Regions from separate parts of the Bradyrhizobium sp. Ses1 genome, predicted to be linked through region 2. Evidence: riboswitches for the same ligand, from Rfam matches in the RefSeq annotation. Region 2 holds a riboswitch; each other region holds the start of a gene.
The links. A riboswitch is a leader RNA that binds a small molecule or an ion and turns the genes downstream of it on or off. The one in region 2 is predicted to bind cobalamin.

Region 1 (5,025 bases), on a different contig from region 2:
CGTTGTAGCGGAGCACACTGTAAACGCCTGTGGTTATGGGTCCTTCTTCGCAATGATGTTGCAACCGCCTGCATATCGTCATGCGGTCCCGGGCGTGCCGAGATGCCGGTCCAACATCTGCTCCGGTGTCTCGACGACCTCAATCCTCTCGCCATCGCCACCGACGAAGGCGAGTACGGTGCGCTCGCCGTCGCGCCACATGCTGCCGACGAGCGCGATATTGATGTGAATGGGCTGCTCCGTCTCGAACCTTGTGCATTGAATCCAGAAGCGCATGGCGTTCTCCTCTTCGAGCCGCCGCAGGATAAGAGACGGGGCGGCGCTGTCTAGCCAAGCGACCGCAATTCGCGGGCGGCGGCGACCATGTTGGCGAGCGCCGGGCGCACCTCTTCCCACTTGCGGGTCTTCAAGCCGCAGTCGGGGTTGATCCAGATCTGCGCGTCGGAGAGCCGCTCTCTTGCGAGCTTGAGGAGGTCGGTGATCTCGCCAATGTCAGGCACGCGCGGTGAATGGATATCGTAGACGCCGGGACCGATTTCGTTCGGGTAGCGGTAGTTCCGGAAGGCGTCGAGCAATTCCATTTTCGAGCGCGAGGTCTCGATCGAAATGACATCGGCGTCCATCGCCGCGATGGCGTCGATGATGTCGTTGAACTCGGAGTAGCACATATGGGTGTGGATCTGGGTCTCGTCCTGCACGCCGGAGGAACAGATGCGGAAACTATCGACCGCCCAATCGAGATAGGTCTTCCATTCCGACCTGCGCAGCGGCAGGCCTTCCCGCAGTGCTGCTTCGTCGATCTGGATCATGCCGGCGCCGGCCATCTCGAGATCGAGCACCTCATCGCGGATCGCGAGCGCGATCTGTCGGCACACGTCGCTGCGCGGCAGGTCGTCGCGGACGAAGGACCAGTTCAGGATGGTCACGGGGCCGGTCAACATCGCCTTCACCGGCTTTGCCGTCAGTGACTGCGCGAATTGCCACCATTCGACCGTCATCGGCTGCGGTCGTGAGACGTCGCCATAGAGGATCGGCGGCCGGACGCAGCGCGAGCCATAGGACTGCACCCAGCCGAGCTCGGTGAAGGCGAAGCCGGAAAGCTGCTCGCCAAAATACTGCACCATGTCGTTGCGCTCGAACTCGCCATGGACCAGGACGTCGAGCCCGATATTCTCCTGCCAACGGATGGCGCGCGCGGTCTGATGCTGCAGATAGGTCTTGTATGCGGTATCGCTGAGTGCACCATTGGCATGTGCGGCGCGTGCGTTTCTGACATCGGTTGTCTGCGGGAAGGAGCCGATGGTCGTGGTCGGGAAGCGTGGCAGATTGAACCGCTCGCGCTGCACCTCGGCACGCTCGGCGAACCGGCTGGCACGATGGCGCATGCCGCCATCGATGGCGGCGAGACGCTGGGCAACCTTGGCATCGTGAATCCGCGGTGAGGTCTTGCGCGCGGCCGCGGCGGCATCGGACGCTCGGATCGCTTCGGACGCAGGGGCCCGGCCACTTCCAAGCGCCGCGCCCAGTGCGGCAAGCTCTTCGAGCTTCTGCACCGAGAATGAAAGCCAGGTCTTCACCTCGGGATCGAGCTTGGTTTCCAGGGCGAGATCGATGGGTACATGAAGCAGCGAGCAGGATGGCGCGATCTGAATGCGCTCCTTGCCGAGCTTTGCGACGACGGGCCCAAGCTGATCGAGGATCCGGCTCAGATCCGCGCGCCAGACGTTACGGCCGTCGATCACGCCGAGCGACAGCACCCGTTCTTTCGGAACGTCGATGAGATCGCCGAGCTGCTGGGGCGCGCGCACGAGATCGAGATGGAGGCCGGCGACCGGAAGATCAAACGCGACCGCACGATTGCCGCCGAGCCCGCCGAAATAGGTCGCCAGCATGATCCTGATGTCCGGCACCGCTTTGGCGATTTCGGAATAGGCGCGCCGTAGGGCTTGCTGAGCGGCGGCGTCCAGATCAAGCACGAGAGAGGGCTCGTCGATCTGCACCCATTCCGCACCGCGGGCAGCGAGTTCGCGCAATAGTTCGATATAGACCGGCAGGAGCCTGTCGAGCAGCGACAGCGTGTCGAAATGCGGTTCCTTGGACTTGGCCAGTTTCAGGAACGTGACCGGGCCGACCAGCACGGGGCGGGTCTGATAACCCAGCGCCTTCGCCTCCTCATACTCTTCGATCGGCTTGCGCGATGAGAGTGCAAAATACTGGTTCTTGCGAAGCTCCGGCACCATGTAGTGATAGTTGGTGTCGAACCATTTCGTCATTTCGAGCGCCGCCACGCCATGTGCGTGATGGGCATGTCCGCAGGCCTCGTCATGCGCGTCGGCCGTGGTGCCACGCGCCATCGCGAAATAGGTCGCAAGCGGCACCGCGCCGCCGGTCCAGCCATAGCTTTCCGGGATAGCGCCGACCATTGCGCAGGTGTCGAGCACCTGATCGTAGAACGAGAAATCGTTCGACGGGATCACGGTGATACCGAGTTTCTTTTGCCGCGCCCAATTGGCCGCGCGCAGCCCGACGCCGGTTTCGATCAGCGTCTTTTCGTCTGATGTGCCGGACCAGAAGCGTTCCAGCGCAAATTTCAGTTCACGGCGCGGACCGATCCGCGGCGTGCCGAGGGACGCAACAACAAGTGAAGTGGAAGACATTGGCTTAACCCCATGAGTTGGGGGCAAAGGCCGTAGTGACACGTCTGGATTCCCTGCGCGAGGTGCGCACGGAATCGCAACCGCACCACCGGGACACCCCGCCCGAGGACGTGTATGTTGTCGAGGCAGGTCTCCTGGCTCGCGGGTCGTTGCTGCGGTCCGGCCTTCCCGAAGCTTTGCAGGCTTCAGTGGCAATTGTGGACCGCGGCTCGCCGCTTACAGTTGCGGGGGCAGCTCCGGCTTTACACCGGCTTCCCTCTTAGCTCCGGAAAAGATCTCTCCGAAGAACCACGACGCGTTCACTTACCGGCAAGATCGCGCGAACGTCAACTCGGCTGACATCACGTGCGCGTGGAGCCGGTTGTTCACAGCGTCAACGGCGTGGACCGGAATTTTTGCGCTTCGCCCATACGTCCCATTGACACCATTCCCCAAATCGCACCAGATGTAGCTGTCACGGTCCATCATGACGCAAGGAATGGTGGCCAAGAGGGAAGCTGGTGATCGCGCGTTGCTCGCGAGAATCCAGCGCTGCCCCCGCAACTGTAAGCAGTGAGTTGCTCCCGATTTTAGACGTCACTGATGCGGCATCGCATTGGGAAGACGGGGAGTGACGCCGACCTGCGAGCCAGGAGACCTGCCGTGACAGCAAATAACGTCCACGGGCGGGGTGTCCCGGCGGCCGCTTGCAGGCTCATGCCGGTACGCCGCCGGCATCATCACGCAGCGTCGCCTCCGGCATCCGGCCCCAGCAACATCACGGGGTCTGCAAGATGTCACTCTCTCTCGATCGCGAAACCACCGCGTCACCTCTCATCCACCTGCGCCCCGAATCAATCGCGGCGCCGGAAGCACGGCTGCCGATGCAGGTGATTCGCCGCAATGGCGCGGTGTCGCAATTCGATGCCGGCAAGATCTCGGTGGCGATGACCAAGGCCTTCCTTGCGGTCGAGGGGAATACGGCGGCTGCGTCGCGCCGCGTGCACGAAGCGGTCGAGGAATTGACCGCCGAAGTCGTCGGCGCGCTGTCGCGCCGGATGAGCGAAGGCCGCACCTTTCATATCGAGGACATCCAGGACCAGGTTGAACTGGCATTGATGCGCAGCGGCCATCACAAGGTGGCGCGCGCCTATGTGCTCTATCGCGAGGAGCGGGCGCGGCAGCGCGCCGAACAGCAGGCAACTAAATCCGCAACGGCATCGAGCGGGCCAATCGTCCACGTCACGCTCGCGGACGGCAGCAAGGTGCCGCTCGACCATGCGCGGCTGGCGATGATCGTCGGCGAGGCCTGCGCGGGGCTCGACGGTGTCGACGCTGCGCCTGTCGTCGGGGAAATCCAGCGCAATCTCTATGACGGCATCAGCCAGGAGGAACTCGCGCTCGCCAGCGTGATGGCGGCGCGTACGCTGGTCGAGCAGGAGCCGAACTACGCCTATGTCAGCGCGCGCCTCTTGCTCGACAAGCTCCGCACTGAAGTGCTGTCCTTCGTGCAGGGCGCGCCAACGAAAGCGTCGCAGGCGGACATGGCGGTGCGCTATGGCGAATATTTTCCGGCCTATATCAAGACCGGCATCAGGGCCGAATTGCTCGATCCCGAACTCGGCCGCTTCGACCTGAACAAGCTGGCCGCGGCACTGAAGCCGGAGCGCGATCTTGCGTTCCAGTTCTTAGGGCTGCAGACGCTTTATGATCGCTATTTCCTGCATGTCCGCGGCCACCGGATTGAATTGCCGCAAGCGTTCTTCATGCGCGTCGCCATGGGGCTTGCACTGCGCGAGATCGATCGGGAGGCGCGCGCGATCGAGTTCTACAATCTCCTGTCCTCCTTCGACTTCATGGCGTCGACGCCGACGCTCTTCAATTCCGGCACGCTGCGGCCGCAATTGTCGTCCTGCTTCCTCACCACCGTTCCCGACGATCTCGACGGCATCTTCAAGTCGATCAAGGACAATGCGCTGCTCGCCAAATATTCCGGCGGCCTCGGCAATGACTGGACGCGGGTGCGCGGGCTGGGCGCCCATATCAAGGGCACCAATGGCGAGAGCCAGGGCGTCGTGCCGTTCCTTAAAGTCGCCAACGACACCGCGATTGCCGTCAACCAGGGCGGAAAACGCAAGGGCGCGGTCTGTGCCTATATCGAGACCTGGCATATCGACGTCGAAGAATTCCTCGACCTGCGCAAGAACACCGGCGACGACCGCCGCCGCACCCACGACATGAATACCGCCAACTGGGTGCCTGATCTCTTCATGCAGCGCGTCGAGGCCGACGGCGAATGGACGCTGTTCTCGCCGGACGAGACGCCCGATCTGCACGATCTCTACGGCAAGGCCTTTGCCGAGCGCTACGCGTCCTATGAAGACAAGGC
Region 2 (5,025 bases):
CGTTCCAGCGCAAGGGAACGACGCCATGAAACGCATCCTGATTGCGGATGATCATGAAGTCGTACGTTCCGGGCTTCGCGCGATCGTTGAAACGCGCTCCAATTGGATTGTAACTGCAGAAGCTCCCGACGGTGAGCAGGCGATTGCATTGGCGTTGGAAACGAGACCGGACGTCATCATCGCCGACTATTCCATGCCCCTCGTAAACGGACTGGAAGTCAGCCGCCGCATCAAGACGCTTCGTCTGCGTTCGGAAGTGTTGATCCTCACCATGCATGAAAGTGAGGAGATTTTGACCGAGGCTCTTCTGACCGGGGTACGTGGCTTCCTGCTCAAATCGGACGCCAGGAAGCATCTCATTTCAGCAATCGAAGCTCTGCTCGACGGCCGACCTTACTTTACCAGCGTCGTGTTGGAGAAATTGCTGACCGACTACCAGCTCAACAAACAGAACAAGTCCAGTGCGCTCCTCACATCGCGGGAGCAGAACGTCGTGCAGTTGATTGCAGAGGGGCATACCAACAAGGCCATCAGCTCCATCTTGAAGCTCAGCGTGAAAACTGTCGAAACCCATCGGGCGTCCGCCATGCGCAAGCTTGGCATGTCATCCACAGCCGAGCTGGTTCGCTATGCGATTCGCAAGAAGCTGGTTGCGCCCTGAGGCGCAGACAATTCGAGCAGCAGTCGTCGCGCCGGGTTACGCAGCGAGTATTGGATCATTGGCTGGAGTTCGCACGGCCCCGCCGGTGATATCGCCCGAATGCCACGCGCGGATTGACGGCGCATATGGCCCCTCGCCCCGACGCCGCGGCCATACATGCCGCCCGCGTGCGGAAGGAGCAATCTCCCGGAATCCCAGTGGTTCGAGATTGCAGGCAATAGGGATAGTCCCGTGCCGTAGCGGGACCAGCTTCGGCAATCCAGATCAAGCCGGCCGCAGATAAGAGTGCCATCAGGTAGCGCATGAGATCACCTCGCTCATTGAGGATATCTCCATAGTGCCGAAGGAGGACGCGCCTGAAAATACATGATTCCCCGGGGGCCAGCTTGACAAGATTCCCTAGAGCGCGCCGATCAGGATCGCGCCACCGAATTCTGAAGCCACGACGCGGGTGTCGAGAACAGGCATTACAGGTTCAGACCTTCCGTAGGATGGGTAGAGCCCCGTGCTTTTCAAAGATCTCGATGGCAGCGAAGCTGTCACCAACTCGATCAGCGCCGGCTCACGCCCCTCGTGCATCGCGGATTGCCTGGGCGACTTTCGTCGCCTGCGACACCCGTCCGATTCGCGCGCCCGTGACGATCTTTTTTCGACGCGTGCTCAAGCGCGGCACCATCCCTTCGTTGGCGGTCGATCCGGCGGAGGGATAGGGAATGAAGTCCGCGGCCCGACGCAGCGCGATAGCCTTTCGAGCCGCTTCGACATTGGCGGTGCGAGCTGCCAGGTTGTGAAGACGCCTGAGTTCGCTGTTAACCCGCTTCAGTGCCGCGGCAAAGACCTGCTTGCGTTGTGATGGACGATCGGCAGTTCCGGGGAAGTTCGCGCCGCGAGGCTGGCCTTTCCCGCGCGTCTCTCGCCGCTTTTGTCGGCCGAGCGTTCGCTCCTTGTCGCGCATCTTGCGCAAGCGGGATCGCATGTCCGCAAGATCAGCCGGCTCGACGTCATAGATGGCGGGATGATGCGTGAGGCGGATCGTCTCGTATTCATCGTGACTGAGGAGGCTGCGTTCGAGTTTGCATGGGACCGACATTTCCTGTTCCTCCGTTGAATCTGTCGATGCTCACATGAACGGTATCATCCAAGTTTAGCGACGCGTGTGGGTGGCATGTGATGCTCGCATAAGGCTGTAGGATTTGCCATCTGCCGTCCCTTCGCCTGTCAGCAACTTTCTGTGTTCGTCATTCAGGTCGCCGCTATCAGCGATCCGCAAAAATGCTGTTGGGTTCTGATCGTTATCGATTTGAGTTTTGCTCCGCCTTGTGCTTCTTTGCGCGCGTCATCGGTGCCCTTTGTAGGGTGAAACGGGAACGCGGTGCGGGAATCTTCCCCAATGCCGCGGCTGCCCCCGCAACTGTAAGCGGACTATTTGCGATCCGGATGCCACTGGGCCTGCCAAGCAGGTTTGGGAAGGCGGATCGCGAGACGACCGCAAGCCAGGAGACCGGCCGTTGACGGGTATCAACTCGTTCGACGGTGGGTCGGCGGAAGGGCATTAATGAACTTGCGGCGTTTTCTTGCCGGGTGTGCGGCCGTTGCTGCGTGCGGTCACACTGGCGCCATGGCCCAATCGGGTCCCGAACAGCTTCCTGCTGTCGTCATCAATCCGGAGGTCCGGTCCAAGCCGGCTCCGAGGAATAGGCAAAGGGCTTCAACGACCCATCCTGCGCGCCCGGCGCCCGGTAACGAGGCGCCGGCCGCGACTCCCGAAGTGGTCGTGACTCCCGACCGTACACTGGAGCCGGCGAGCCGGACCGGAAGCTCGGTCAGCGTGGTCACGCACGAAATGCTCGCGACCAGCAATCCGACTTCGCTCGTCGATGCGCTGCGGACCGTGCCGGGACTCGATATCACCGAAAGCGGCGGACCAGGCGCGACGACCAATGTGCGCTTGCGCGGCGCCAATACCGGCCAGACGCTGGTCATGATCGATGGCATCAGGGTCAACGATCCGACCGCCGCCAGCGGCGACTTCGATTTCGCGATGTTCGCCCCGGGCGCGATCCAGCGGATCGAGGTGCTGAAAGGACCGCAGAGCGCGCTCTACGGATCTGACGCGATCGGCGGCGTCGTGAACATCATCACCAAGAAGGGCACCGGTCCGGCACAACTCGACGTCAGCACCGAGGGCGGAAGCTACGGCACGGCGAGCACCAGCGCAGCGCTGACCGGAACCTCTGGGCCGTGGTCCTACGCGTTCACGGGAAGCGGGCAGCACAGCAACGGCTTTTCACGCTACGGCTATCGCATCCCCGCGCTCGAAGCCAAGTATGGCCCGCTCGAGCGCGATGGCTTCGACCGCGTCGGCGGTTCGGCACGCGTCGGCTACGATTCCGGCGAAGGCGTACGCCTGGAGACGGGTATGCTGGCCTCATTCACGCGGTCCGCCTATGATCAGGCCTCCGGAACGTTCCCGGACACGCCGTCGAGCGCGACGCGCCTGCTCGAACAGGTCTGGGGACGCGCGTCGTTCGACACGTTCGGCGGCATTCTCACCCATAGCGTGAGCGCATTTGAGACGCATATCGACCGCTCGTTCGACGACGTCACCTACAAGATCAACAAGCTGCCGCAGAACACGACATCCATCCTCTCCAATTTCGTCGGCGACAGCACGGGCCTGGAATATCAGGGCAACCTGAAGGTCGGCCCGCTGGGATCGCTCATCGTCGGATCGCGTGTGCAGCATGAAACGGCGAGCACCTCCGCCACCAACCTATTGCCGATTCCTGGAGCGTCGACGCCACAGCTCGTAGGCACGCAAGACACCAATTCAGTGTTTGCGCTCTGGCAACTGCCGATCGGCGAGCGGCTCAACATCACGATGGGCGGCCGGGTTGACGACGTCGTCGATGTGGCACGGTTCGAGACATGGCGAACCACCGCGGCTTACACGATCGCCGAGACCGGCACCAAGCTGCATGCGAGCGCCGGGACAGGCGCCAAGGCCCCGACGCTCTATCAGCTCTATGCGCCGACCTATGGCAATTCCGCGCTCAGTCCCGAGGAGAGCTTCGGCTACGATGCCGGCATCGACCAAAGCCTGTTCGGAGGCCGCGTTGTGGTTTCGCTGACAGGCTTCGGCAACAGGTTCAGCAACCTGATCGACTTTGTGACCGATCCGGCGCACCCGCTCGGGCACTACGTCAACGTCTCGCGTGCCGAAACCGACGGACTGGAACTAGGGGTCAACGTCGATATCCTGCCGGGCTACCTGAAATTCAACGCCGCCTATACCTATCTGCAGGCTAAGGATCTCTCGACCGGCCTGACGCTGGCGCGCCGGCCGGAAAACCTGGCGAGATTCTCGTTCCCGATCACACCGATCGAGGGCTGGCTGATCGAGCCACGCGTGCTCGCGGTATCCACGCGCTACAGCGGTTCAAACGAGACGCTACCACTCGCCCCTTACGTCCGCGTCGATCTCTACACCGAATACAAGATCGATGAGACCTGGAAGGTGTACTTGCGCGGCGAGAACATTTTCAATGAGCACTATCAGGAAGTGTACAACTATGGCACGACCGGACCTGCGGCTTACGCCGGGTTCAGTGCCCACTGGTGAAGCGGATGTGATGATGCGCGCGCGGGGTGCGCTATTTGACCGAACCAAGCGCGCTGGCCAGGCGATCGAGACCATCGTCCGACGCAAGGCCAAATCGCAGCCATTCGCGTGCGCCGTTAAAGCTCCGGCACCAGATGTGGCGTCGGGCCAATTCGGTGTGCAACGTCGGGGCATCGGGATGGGAGGCAAGGCGAAAGAGCGTCGTCCCTCGGACGAGCTGAAGGCCCGCCGCTGTCAGGACCCGATCCAGCTTGCTCGACTGCCGAGCGAGCTTCGCACGCATCGCATCAGCCCAGGATCGATCCCGCAGGGCGGCCGTGCCCAGGTGAAGCGCTGGGCCGGAGACCGGCCACGGGCCCAGCGCCGCCGATATACGTTCGACGATATCGCGTCGGCCGATCACGAAGCCGAGGCGAAGTCCGGCGAGCCCATAGAACTTGCCGAAGGAACGCAGTATGAGAATGGGAAGATTGGCGCTCATCGCGGCAGCACTGATGCCGGGATCGACATCGGCAAAGGCCTCATCGATAACCAGCCAGCCTCCGCGACGATCGAGCCGTTCGGCAACCTGCCGGAGCGCCCTGCGGTCCGCGATACGTCCATCCGGATTGTTGGGATTGACGACGACAGCGTGAATGGCGCGGTCAGGCAGCGCGGAGAGATCATTCAATGCAATAATCTCTCGGCCTCCGCTCCTCCACGCAGCCGAATGCTCGCCATAGGTCGGAGTGACGATCGCGAC
Region 3 (5,025 bases), on a different contig from region 2:
TGCCGACCGCGCCCGCGTCAAATGGATCCAATAAGGCTCGCGCCAAAATGGCGCGGGCCTATCCAAAACCCATCATCGAATTAGGCCAGGTTCAACGAGTCAAAACCTCTGTGCCGAGGTACTAGGATTAAGACGGACAACGAGTCAATACGCGCGTCCAAGGTGCGACGTTCTTGTCGCAAGAGTCTCCCGCATCGACAATCCTGCCGGCGAGAGTGCGCTATCGCGACCTGCGCTTGAGAATGTAGCTGTCCATGATCCAGCCATGCCGTTCGCGCGCCGCTTGCCGTGCGGCGGCGATGCGCGGGCCGACTTCTGCAAGCTCACCGGATATGATGATCTGGTCAGGCATGCCAAGAAAGGCGCCCCACCAGATAAGCAGACCGCTCGCATCCAGCGACTGGAACGCCGCACCGCCATCGAGCATCACGACCACGGTGTCGCTGGCATCAGACCAGCCGCCTTCACGTAAGCGCCGCCCTGTGGTGACCAGGAATGGTTCGCCAATATCGTTCAGCGGCAGCGCATGCGCAGCACACAGCGCCTGGATTGACGTGATGCCGGGGACCACTTCGATCGCCGGCAAAGGATCGAGCCGGTGCGCGATCCGCAAGGAGGAGTCATAGAGCGAAGGATCGCCCCAGATCAGCAGCGCGACGCGCCCCTTGGCTCCAACATGGCGCGCAATTTCGTGCGACCAGGTCGCCGCAACGGCCTCGTGCCAGTCGTCCACGCCCTTGCGATAATCGGCGCCGCCTGCGTCTCGCACCGGCAGGTCGAACTCCGCAATCTGCGTCCGGTCGTTGGTGAGCACGTCTGTGCAAATCGTTCGCCGCAACTCGGCGAGATCGGACTTCACGGTCCCCTTGCGCGGGATCAGGATGAGGTCGGCGGCATTGATCGCGCGAATCGCGGCGAGCGTCAGTTGCTCGGGATCGCCGCAACCGATGCCTATCAGGGAGAGCGTGAGCATCGCTTGGACGGAGGACGGCCGTAACGGCCGCCCTCCAAATGGTCGCTAGGCCGCGTTGTGCAGGCGATCGGTGACGAGACCCTCGGCCGTCACGCCGCGCAGCGACTTCGCCAGCGCCAGCACCGCAAGATCGGCGAGCGGCTCGATCACGATGACGAGCGCGTAAGAGCCCGCGAAGTTCGCGATGTTGGTCGCACCAAAGCCCGCACCATAGAGTGCCCAGAACGCGACCCAGGCCACGATCCCGGACTGATACGCCGTCGAAAGCGCCAGCGCCTGGCGATACTGCAGGTCGACATAGGCGGTGTTGCGCGGAATGATGCGCTGAGCGAGCGCCTGGATCGCAAACAACGGCACCAGGAGCGTAGTGACGTTCATGCCATATTGCGGCAGGTCCGTCGGCGCGAAGAACAGCCCCTGCAATAGAAGGCCGAGCGCCAACCCGAATGCAGCCGGTGCTGCACCGAACAGCAGGAACAACGTCGAGCCAAGGATGAAATGCACCTCGGAAACGCCGACCGGGAAGTGCGGCAACACCTCGAAGAAGGTAAAGACAAGGCCTGTCGTTGCAACCGTCCGCGCGGCAAACGACGCGATGCCCTGCTCGCGCACGGTCTCGACTGCAAGCTTCCAGGCGACGCCGGCTGAGGCAATTCCGGTCGCATAGCTCAACACGAGCTTGGCGCCCGTTACGATTCCCGGTTCGATATGCATGGTCTTACGTCCTTCCTGCCGTCACACCCGACGGCCTTGGCGTCAAAACTTGCAGGGCCGGTCTCCTGGCTCGCGGTTCGAAGCGGGTCTCCGGCCTTCCCAGGCTTTTCAGCCCAGTGGCGGATCGGAGTCCCTCACCGCTTACAGTCGCGGGGGCGGCTGGGGTTTCGGGCGCCGCAACTGGGTCCGCCCACCCCCATTCCCGATTATGCTCCGGCGCTTTGCGCCGTACCGAGCACCATGCTTCTCCTGTGTGCCCCTTTCGAACAGCAGGCGTCAAGGGGCGAACAGGGCCGGCCAGTGGCATCATGAGGGATAATCTCCGGCCAGCGCACCGAACAGGATGACGGCCGCGGTGGTTGCCGCACCGCCCCGCGCGAGCTGTTCGGCAAGCTCCGCGATCGTGGTGCGGACAAGCCGCTCATCGGCACGGCCCAAGGATTCGGCAAACAGCGTAGGAGTATTCGGAGCGAGGCCCTGTTCGATCAGTTTCGCGGCCAAAGCAGGAAATGTGCGCCGGCCCATATAGACCACGGTCGTCGCTTCCGGATCGGCAAGAGCCGCCCAATTGAGATTTTGCGGCAATTCGCCGGTGACATCAGCGCCCGTCACAAACTGCACTCGGCGTGAGGTGTGGCGACGGGTCAAGGGAATGCCGGCCTGCGCGGCCGCGACGCAGGCCGAGGTGACGCCGGGAATGATCTCGTAGCCGATGCCGGCTGCGCGGAGAGCCTCGATCTCCTCCTCCAGCCGGCCGAAAATGCCGGCATCGCCCGATTTCAGGCGCACCACGCGCGCGCCGGTCGCGGCATAATCGACGAGCAGCTGCTGCTTGGTCGAGGGGCGGCCCGCGCGTTTTCCCACCGCGACGAGATTGGCGCCAGGACGCGCGAGATCGAGGATCGCGCCTGACGCGAGGTCGTCATAGAGCACGACATCGGCTTCGCGCAGCCGAGCGGCCCCCTTCAACGTCAGAAGCTCGGGATCACCGGGACCGGCAGAGATGAAGGAGACAAAACCGCTCACCGGTCCTCCGCAATCAGATGGAAGAACGTGCCCGTGGCATGACCACGGCGCGAGCCGGTCTCGGTAACAATTGTGCTGGTCGCGTCACGGACAACCGCGAGCGGCACATCAGGCTGCGCGATGATGGTCGAATAGTGGAACTCGTGGCCGCGCAGGCGTGCGCCAGGTTGATGTCCGGGCATCGGCACAGCAAGCTCGGCAAGCCGATAGCCCAGATGCATCCGGCGTTTTGCAAAGCTCGTCTCCAGGCCGAGCAGGCCCACCATCTCATGGCGCGTGCCGTCCGCGTCGATCAAGGCGTCGCCCAATACCATATAGCCCCCGCATTCGCCGTGCACCGGCCGTGTCTCCGCGAAGGCGCGTAGCGCGTTGCGAGATCGCGCATTGGCTGCGAGGCGGCCGGCGTGCAGTTCGGGATAGCCGCCCGGGAGCCAGCACACGTCGGCGCTCGCATCGGGCCCCTCATCAGCAAGCGGCGAGAAAGCCACGATCTCGGCGCCCGCGGCGCGCCATGCCTCCAACATGTGCGGATAGACGAAGGAGAACGCGGCATCGCGAGCGAGCGCAATACGCTGTCCCGGCGGCGTGATATCGAGGCCGCGCGAGGGCGATTGCGGCGACCAGGCGGACGCCGATTGCAGCACGGCATCGAGATCGACATGCTCGCTGACGAAGCGGGCGGCCTCGCCAATCAGGCCACCGACCTCTGCCTGCTCCTCTGCCTGCACCAGGCCGAGATGCCGCTTCGGCAAATTGATCTCGGAATGGCGCGGCAGCGCGCCGAACACGGCAATGCCGGCGTCCACCAAAGGGCGTCGCACGAGGTCTTCGTGCCGCGGGCTTGCGACGCGGTTGAGCACGACACCTGCAAGTCGCACGCCCGCGCGGAAATCGCGCAGGCCCGCGGTGACCGCCGCGGCCGTCTGGGCCTGACCGGACGGATCGATCACGAGCAGCACCGGCCAGCCCATCATTTCCGCGATATCCGCCGTCGCACCGGTGCCTGAGACGCCGCGCATGGCGACGCCGTCGAACAGGCCCATCGAGCCCTCGGCCAGGACAAGATCGGCATCCGCGCCTCGGCTGACGAGGCGCTCGATCGTAGCGCGCTCCATGGCCCAGCTATCGATGTTGACGGAGACGTGGCCCGTGGCGGCGGCATGAAACGCGGGATCGATATAATCGGGTCCGCTCTTAAAGCACTGCACCCTTAGCCCGCGATCACGATAGGCGCGCGCGAGCGCCAGCGTCAGCGTCGTCTTGCCGACACCGGAGGCCGGCGCCGAGATGACGAGGCTTGCAACCATCACGACGCCTCCGGAAAACGCGGCGCCGGCCCGATCGGCCGGTAGCGGCGGTCATAGTCGGCGGCGTAGAGTCGGCTTTCTGCGAACTCTTCAGAGCCCAGCGTCCGGCCGACGAGAATGAGCGCGGTCCGTTCGAGTTCCGCACCAACAGCGGCATCAAGCGTCGCAAGTGTGGCGCGAACGATGCGCTGGTCCGGCCAGCTTGCGCGCCAGACGATCGCCACCGGGCAGTCCGCGCCATAATGCGGCGTGAGCTCGGCAATGACCTTGTCGAGCAGATGGATCGACAGATGGATTGCAAGCACCGCGCCAGTTGCAGCGAAGGCGGCGAGCTTTTCGCCTTCCGGCATCGCGCTGGCCCTGCCCGGCGAGCGCGTCAGTACAACGGATTGCGTGAGGCCCGGCAGCGTGAGCTCGGCCTCGATCGCTGCGGCTGCAGCGGAAAAGGCCGGCACGCCCGGCGTGACCGTATAGGGAATGTCGAGCGCGCGCAGGCGACGTAGCTGCTCTCCCATCGCCGACCAAATCGAGAGGTCGCCCGAATGCAGACGCGCGATATCCTTGCCATCCGCATGCGCGGCGGCGATTTCGGCGATGATTTCGTCAAGCGACATTGGCGCCGTATTGACGATCCGCGCGCCGGGCGGGCAATGCGCAAGCACGCCTTGGGGAACGAGCGAACCAGCGTACAGGCAGACCGGCGAAGTCGCGATCAGATCGCGCCCGCGCAAGGTGAGTAGATCGGCAGCGCCCGGTCCCGCGCCAATAAAATGCACCGTCATTCGCCGTCTCCTTCCGCGATCGCCGCGGTGGCGGTTCGATCCTTTGAGACCGCCCGCGTCGAAATCAGCCGCGCATGGCGGCCGGCCGCCGCGAGCGCGGCGGCCTCGGCGACCGATCCCGCGCCGAATTTTTCCTTGATGAGTTTTGACTGGGTCGGCGTCGCAATGCCTGCCAGCACATCGGCCGAAACAGCCTTGACCGGGACATTGAACTCACCCGCCA

Region 1: another riboswitch for cobalamin. It lies ahead of metE (5-methyltetrahydropteroyltriglutamate--homocysteine S-methyltransferase); the one in region 2 lies ahead of AC5ZG5_RS20005 (TonB-dependent receptor plug domain-containing protein).
Region 3: another riboswitch for cobalamin. It lies ahead of AC5ZG5_RS31295 (energy-coupling factor ABC transporter permease); the one in region 2 lies ahead of AC5ZG5_RS20005 (TonB-dependent receptor plug domain-containing protein).

The regions. Positions count from the first base shown of each region.
Region 1 covers NZ_JCAMOQ010000001.1:552,832-557,856, forward strand. The annotation lists gene AC5ZG5_RS02650 (hypothetical protein) at 79-276, opposite strand; gene metE (5-methyltetrahydropteroyltriglutamate--homocysteine S-methyltransferase) at 327-2,657, opposite strand; cobalamin riboswitch at 2,765-2,965, opposite strand; cobalamin riboswitch at 3,098-3,316, shown strand; gene AC5ZG5_RS02660 (ribonucleoside-diphosphate reductase subunit alpha) at 3,431-5,025, shown strand, end outside.
Region 2 covers NZ_JCAMOQ010000016.1:91,435-96,459, forward strand. The annotation lists gene AC5ZG5_RS19990 (response regulator transcription factor) at 26-661, shown strand; gene AC5ZG5_RS19995 (DUF3551 domain-containing protein) at 717-965, opposite strand; gene AC5ZG5_RS20000 (hypothetical protein) at 1,224-1,625, opposite strand; cobalamin riboswitch at 1,985-2,185, shown strand; gene AC5ZG5_RS20005 (TonB-dependent receptor plug domain-containing protein) at 2,436-4,283, shown strand; gene cobD (threonine-phosphate decarboxylase CobD) at 4,315-5,025, opposite strand, start outside.
Region 3 covers NZ_JCAMOQ010000036.1:83,699-88,723, reverse strand. The annotation lists partial or broken gene AC5ZG5_RS31305 (IS630 family transposase) at 1-125, shown strand, start outside; gene cobF (precorrin-6A synthase (deacetylating)) at 221-973, opposite strand; gene AC5ZG5_RS31295 (energy-coupling factor ABC transporter permease) at 1,019-1,687, opposite strand; cobalamin riboswitch at 1,726-1,945, opposite strand; gene cobA (uroporphyrinogen-III C-methyltransferase) at 1,994-2,713, opposite strand; gene AC5ZG5_RS31285 (cobyrinic acid a,c-diamide synthase CobB) at 2,710-4,020, opposite strand; gene cobM (precorrin-4 C(11)-methyltransferase) at 4,020-4,802, opposite strand; gene AC5ZG5_RS31275 (cobalamin biosynthesis protein) at 4,799-5,025, opposite strand, start outside.